One region of the Blautia sp. St.27G3 genome, then DNA from elsewhere that is predicted to be linked to it. Evidence: a T-box and tRNA genes for the amino acid it is inferred to sense, from the RefSeq annotation. Region 1 holds a T-box; the other holds one or more tRNA genes.
The links. The T-box of region 1 lies ahead of proS (proline--tRNA ligase). A T-box ahead of a tRNA ligase gene usually reads a tRNA of that ligase, here a tRNA-Pro.

Region 1 (3,415 bases):
ATACCATGATGGCATATTATGGAGAGCCAAATACAAGCTGTGCGTTGGACCGCTGTATTGCAAGGGTCAAAGAAATGATCGGATGGGATGAAAAATATCCGTGCCGCGACATGGGAAACGGAAAGGTGCGCGGAGTCGGAATCGGGCTTGCAATGCAGGGTTCCGGTATTTCGGGCGTGGATGTCGGCTCAGCCGCACTGAAAGTCAATGATGAAGGCTTTTATACTTTGCGGATTGGCGCGGCTGATATGGGAACGGGATGTGATACGATTCTCGCGCAGATCGCGGCGGAAGTCTTGGAATGCAGTGTGGATGAGGTGACTGTTTTTGGTGCAGATACGGACGCCTCACCGTACGATTCCGGTTCGTATGCTTCCAGTACGACGTTTGTGACAGGGAAAGCCGTGGAATACGCGGCGACAGAGCTGCGGGAAAAGATCTGCGCGCTTGGAGCACGGATGCTCGGATGTGAGGCACAGGCAGTTTCGTTTGACGGAGAAAGGGTTTTATGTGAGTTGGATGGCCGAAGCGTAAGCCGTGCGGAGATTGCGTCAGCTTCCCAGTGTGGCAACACGATTGCTCTGGAGAGCAGTTATACGCATTCGTGCCCGACTTCTCCGCCGCCTTTTATGGCTGGCGCCGCAGAGGTGGAGGTTGATCTGGAAACGGGTGAGACGCAGGTGATTCAGTATGTGGCAGCTGTTGACTGCGGAACGCCGGTTAATCCGAATCTGGCCCGCGTGCAGGCGGAGGGCGGTATTTTACAGGGCATCGGTATGACTCTGACGGAAAATATCACGTACAATCAGGACGGAAAGGTACTGGAAAATTCTCTGATGCAGTATAAAATTCCAACGCGTCAGGATATCGGACATATCCGGGTGGAGTTTGAGAGCAGCTATGAAAAGCTGGGACCGTTCGGAGCCAAGTCAATCGGGGAGGTTGTGATTAACACACCGCTTCCGGCAGTGACCGCTGCCATACATAATGCCTGTGGAGTGTGGTTCAGGGAGCTTCCGATTACGCCTGAGAAGATTGTACTTGGACAGATGGAAAAGCGTAAAATCAGCACTTGACAAACGATTACGCCTCTTTTACAATCGACAGTAGTTGTGCAAGGAAGAAGATTAGTAGTCTCAGAGTGCCTTTCAGAGAGGAACCGGGTGGTGCGAGGTTCCAGGCGGCGGGGATGAACCGGCTTTGGAGCATCTGTGGGAAACCACAGCGCATTTCGGCGTTAACGAAAAAGAAAGAGAACAGCGAAGCTGTTAAAAAGGGTGGTACCGCCGGTATTCCGGTCCCTTGCAGGGATTGGAATATCAGCGGTTTTTTTCATCGTATTAGGAAACTTCGTCTCCCATACGATAAAAGCCTAGCGAGGCGCAATTGCGTTCGCCGCACGGCAGAGCAAAGGCAGGAAAATTAAGGAGGAAAACAATGGCAAAGGAAAAGAAACTTGTAGAAGCGATCACCTCGATGGAAGAGGATTTTGCACAGTGGTATACGGATGTTGTAAAAAAGGCGGAGCTGATTGATTACACGAGCGTAAAGGGCTGTATGGTGATCAAGCCGGCCGGGTATGCAATCTGGGAAAATATTCAGCATGAGCTGGACCGCAGGTTTAAGGAAACAGGCGTGGAGAATGTGTATCTTCCGATGTTTATTCCTGAGAGTCTGCTGCAAAAGGAAAAGGATCATGTGGAGGGCTTTGCACCTGAGGTAGCCTGGGTCACACATGGCGGGCTGGAACCGCTGCAGGAACGGCTCTGTGTAAGACCGACTTCAGAGACGCTGTTCTGTGATTTTTATGCAAATGACATTCAGTCTTATCGCGATCTGCCAAAGGTTTACAATCAGTGGTGCTCCGTAGTGCGCTGGGAAAAAACGACAAGACCGTTCCTGCGTTCCAGAGAGTTTTTGTGGCAGGAGGGCCATACGGCGCACGCGACCGCCGAGGAAGCAGAGGAAAGAACGATTCAGATGCTGAACGTGTATGCGAATTTCTGTGAGGAAGTGCTGGCGATTCCGGTGATCAAAGGCCGCAAGACAGACAAAGAGAAATTTGCGGGGGCAGAAGCTACTTATACAATAGAATCTCTGATGCATGACGGAAAAGCGCTGCAATCCGGTACGAGCCACAATTTCGGAGACGGTTTTGCAAAGGCATTCGGTATTCAGTTTGCAGATAAAGACAATACGTTAAAACACGTGCATCAGACTTCCTGGGGGATGACGACGCGCATGATCGGTGCGATCATCATGGTACACGGTGACAACAGCGGACTGGTGCTTCCTCCGAGAATCGCTCCGACACAGGTGATGGTGATTCCAATCCGCCAGCAGCAGGAGGGTGTGCTGGATAAAGCAGCAGAGATAAAAGCGGCGCTTCTGGCATCTGGGCTTCGTGCGAAGCTTGATGATTCAGAGAAGAGTCCGGGATGGAAGTTTTCTGAGCAGGAGATGCGCGGCATACCGGTTCGCATCGAGCTGGGACCGAAGGATATCGAGGCGGGGCAGGCTGTGATTGTACGCCGCGATACACGTGAAAAAGTGGTAGCGCCGATTGCAGAGCTGGCACAGAAGGTTTCTGAGGTTCTGGATCAGATGCAGAAGGATATGCTGGAGCGTGCCCGTGCGCATCGTGAGGCGCATACGTATACAGCGGTAACAAAGGAAGAATTTAAGGATATTGCAGACCATAAGCCAGGCTTTATCAGGGCAATGTGGTGCGGCTGCCAGGAATGTGAGGATGCGATCAAGGAAGAGATTGGAGTGACCTCAAGATGTATGCCGTTTGAGCAGGAAAAAATTGCTGAAACTTGTGTATTTTGCGGTAAACCGGCGTCAAAACTCGTATATTGGGGCAAAGCATATTGATATCCGCCCGACACGGACAAATGTATTTGAAAAATGTGCAAAATAGCTTGACAAACGTCGACGAAGTGAGTATTATTTGCAGTATGGCGCAGTTTAACCCATTACAGTGTTGCAATGCCAATGTACGGTAAAGGAATTTGACAGCTGCACCAAGAAAAAACAGGAGGTAAGGTATTATGAAAAAATTTGTTAAAGCGGCAAGTCTTGCACTTGCATCAGCGATGCTGCTTTCCACAACAGCTTTTGCAGAAGGTGACACATTCAAGATCGGTGCGATCGGACCGATGACCGGCGGAGCGGCAGCTTACGGTACAGCCGTAATGAACGCAGCTCAGATCGCAGTAGATGAGATTAACGAAGCAGGCGGCGTAAACGGATACCAGCTTGAGCTCAATCCGCAGGATGACGAGCATGATCCGGAGAAATCTGTAAATGCATACAATACACTGAAAGACTGGGGGATGCAGCTTCTGCTGGGTACCGTTACATCCGGACCGTGTATTGCTGTTGGAGCTGAGGCAGTAAATGACAATATGTT
Region 2 (3,415 bases), on a different contig from region 1:
AGCGCAGCATGGGGCAGAATTAAGGATGGAGAGTGTGCCGGGAGAAGGAACAGAGATGACGGTTATATTTTAAATGAATCTTAATATTCCTCCACTTGACTATTTTCTTGTAATAGTGCAATATTAAGAAGGAAATGGCTTGGGGAAGCCAGGGGGTAGTAAAAACAGAAAGAACAGAAGGGTAAGGGATCAAAATTGAAAAAAAAGAAAAAAGGGCTTAAGATTGCTGTTATTATTCTATTTTGTCTGGTAGCAGCCGGACTGGGTGCGCTGGGCTATTATTTGTATGAACAGGCAAACAGCGGTCTTTTTTTTGACGGAACAACGCTGAATGGTTATGATGTGACAGGCAAGAGCTGTAAGGAAGTACTGCTGATTCTGGAAAAGGATTACAGTGCGCCGAAGCTGGAGCTGAAAGAAAAAGGCGAGACTGCAAAAACGCTTACACTGGAAGATATGGGTTATACCATTGATCAGACGAAGCTTCTTAGCAATATTCAAAGCTGTATGAGGGAGCAGAATCTAAAGCTGTTGTTCAGCCTGATGGACGGTAATACGTTTGAGGTGGAAATTCCTTTTACATTTGATGAGGCGGTGTTTGAAGCGTCTGTGACCGCAGCAGGACTGGCACAGCCGCGAACGTCAAGTATTGACGCATCTCTGGAATTTAACGGAACAGAGTATTATATTGAGCCGGAAGTCTACGGAAATGAGATGGATGATGCGGATTTGCGGGTCATGGTTAAAGATTATGTAGACAGAATTGTTGCGAATAACAGACCACAGAAGGACTCTTCGCTGGATATTCCGGAATCGTTTTATTTTCTTCCGGCGGTTACGCAGGATGACGGAGAAATGAACGCACTGATGAACATTTATAACGCTTACTGCAAGGCGAAGATTACGATTACCTTCGGAGAGGAAAAAGAGGTGATTGACTGGTCTGTGATTCAGGAATGGCTGGACATTGCGGATGGAGAGGCGAGTCTTCGGGAGGAAGAAATCTACAATTATGCGTACGATCTGGCGGCGCGGTACGATACACTGTATTACCAGAGAGACTTTACAACGCATGATGGTCAGACGATCAGTTTTGAGTCCGGTGATTACGGTTATCAGATTGACAAGGATGCAGAGGCAGAGCAGCTGATCCAGGATATTCACGCCAATACTGAGACGGAGCGCGAACCAGTCTATGCAGTCAAAGGCTATAAGCGTAACGGCAGGGATGACATCTGTGGAAATTATGTAGAAGTCAATTTGTCGCAGCAGCATCTCTGGTTCTACAAGGACGGCGAGCTGATTGTGGAAACAGATATTGTTTCCGGACTTCCGAGAGATGGCAGAGGCACAGTGACCGGAATTTTCGGGATTCCGTATAAAAAGAGTCCGGAGGTTTTAAAAGGTGACACCTGGGAAGAGGATGTTACTTACTGGATGCCGTTCCATGATGGACAGGGACTCCACGACGCGCCGTGGCGTAGTTCATTTGGCGGCGGCATTTATCAGAGCAATGGTTCACACGGATGTGTAAACCTGCCTTCCGAAGCAGCACGGATTATCTACGAAAATATGGAAGAACGAATGCCGATTATTTTGTACTATTAAAAAAGACAGATTCCAGAGCGAACGGGCGTTTTCGCTGTTTGATTTGGAATCTGTTTTTGCTTCGCAAATCTATGGAAAACGGTCAGGAAAAAGGAAAGACCAGAAATTGTAAATGATTTTTGAAAAAGTTGTTGACTTTTGCGAAAGGCTATATTATAATTCAACTTGCGTCAAGCGAAGGACGCCTGGCAATACCGAAGCGGGGTGTGGCTCAGCTTGGCTAGAGCGCCTGGTTTGGGACCAGGAGGTCGCAGGTTCGAATCCTGTCACCCCGATTTTTCCAGGTATCGCATGCACGCGGGTGTAGTTCAATGGTAGAACACCAGCCTTCCAAGCTGGATACGTGGGTTCGATTCCCATCACCCGCTTCACGAAATAAGCATAAAAAACCAGTAAAATCAAGGGTTTGCAGCCTACACGGATGATAAAGCACGTGATAACTGTTGATAACTATTGATTAGAAAGGTAAGTTGGATGCTTGTTTTTTTTGTTGCTTCGTAAGAATCGTACATTTTCCTGATTGTATTTTTTGACTAAATAAAGTATAATGATGAAAATGAATGATAGCCCATTTCAAGGAGGTAGAAGAGAGTCAATGGGACAGATTAGAAGATCCAAATCACAGGTATTACAAGATAACATTGATAAGCTTAACGAGAAAATTCAGGCATATGAGCAGAATATTGTTGATACGAAAGCTCAGATTGAAACACTGAAGAACGAATTGACAACTATCCTTGAGAAGGAAGCTCGTGAAAAAGAAGAAGCTGACATGAAAGAATTGGCTAAACTGATGAAGAAGAAAAAAATTACGTTAGATGACATCAAAGAAATGATTGAAAAAACTGATACAGAATAAAGGGCAAAAAAATAAGGCGATACAATTAAGTATCGCCTTATTTTTTTATCTTTGTTTAAGAATTACAAGAAAAGAGGGAGTCTCATAAAAGTAATTAGGGAACACAACATTTTTAACACTGTGTTCCCTAATCTTCATTTGACTCATCTGGTACATATTCCATAATATCTTCTATGCGGCAGTCAAGAATTTTGCATAGATTATTTAGCGTGATGGTTTTAACAACCATATTATGCCGTAATCTGTGAAGTTGTGCTTTGTCAATTCCATAATCTTTAATCAGTTTGTACTGACTGATATTCTTTTCCTTCAGTGTTGACCATAGGCGGTCATATTTTATCATTTGGATGTCACCCCTTTATTAATATTTTAATGTGATACGGGCAACAAGGATATGGTGCGTGTGAACACTATAAATGGAGAATAAAAAAGGACATTGTAAAACTATGAAGTTTATAATGTCCTATTCATCCTTATCGTCTGGTACATATTCCATGATATCTTCAATCTGACATTCAAGTATCTGACAGAGTCTGTTCAATATAATCGTTTTGACAATCATATTTTTCCTTAGCCTTTGGATCTGCGCTTTATCAATCCCATAATCATTTATGAGTTTATATTGGCTGAGGTTTTTCTTTTTGATTGTAATCCATAAACGGTCATATTTTATCATGTGTTTCCCTCCTTCCTCTTGCATTTTAAGGTGCAATTGTTTATAATAATATGGTGTTTGTGCGCACCATATTATTATGAACGGAAGAATTAAAAAAATACGGAATACATAGGAGGCGTATATTGGCAAAAAAAAGGCGGATTTTATTTTTGATGATCATTTTCTGGTGTCTATTTTCAGGATGTGGAAAAGCGCAGCCAAAAACAATCAATGACAAAACAGAAATTAAGACAAAACAAAGAGAGTTTCAAACAGAAACTACTTCTTCGGTA

Region 2: it encodes a tRNA-Pro, which carries the amino acid that the T-box ahead of proS (proline--tRNA ligase) is inferred to sense. The anticodon was not compared.

Annotation. Positions count from the first base shown of each region.
Region 1 covers NZ_BAAGFO010000001.1:1,708,351-1,711,765, reverse strand. The annotation lists gene AC6I2O_RS08000 (xanthine dehydrogenase family protein molybdopterin-binding subunit) at 1-1,076, shown strand, start outside; T-box leader at 1,109-1,306, shown strand; gene proS (proline--tRNA ligase) at 1,438-2,877, shown strand; gene AC6I2O_RS07990 (ABC transporter substrate-binding protein) at 3,054-3,415, shown strand, end outside.
Region 2 covers NZ_BAAGFO010000003.1:418,533-421,947, reverse strand. The annotation lists gene AC6I2O_RS16125 (sensor histidine kinase) at 1-73, shown strand, start outside; gene AC6I2O_RS16120 (L,D-transpeptidase family protein) at 196-1,608, shown strand; tRNA gene AC6I2O_RS16115 (tRNA-Pro) at 1,809-1,883, shown strand; tRNA gene AC6I2O_RS16110 (tRNA-Gly) at 1,906-1,976, shown strand; gene AC6I2O_RS16105 (hypothetical protein) at 2,204-2,467, shown strand; gene AC6I2O_RS16100 (helix-turn-helix domain-containing protein) at 2,595-2,810, opposite strand; gene AC6I2O_RS16095 (helix-turn-helix domain-containing protein) at 2,931-3,143, opposite strand; gene AC6I2O_RS16090 (hypothetical protein) at 3,266-3,415, shown strand, end outside.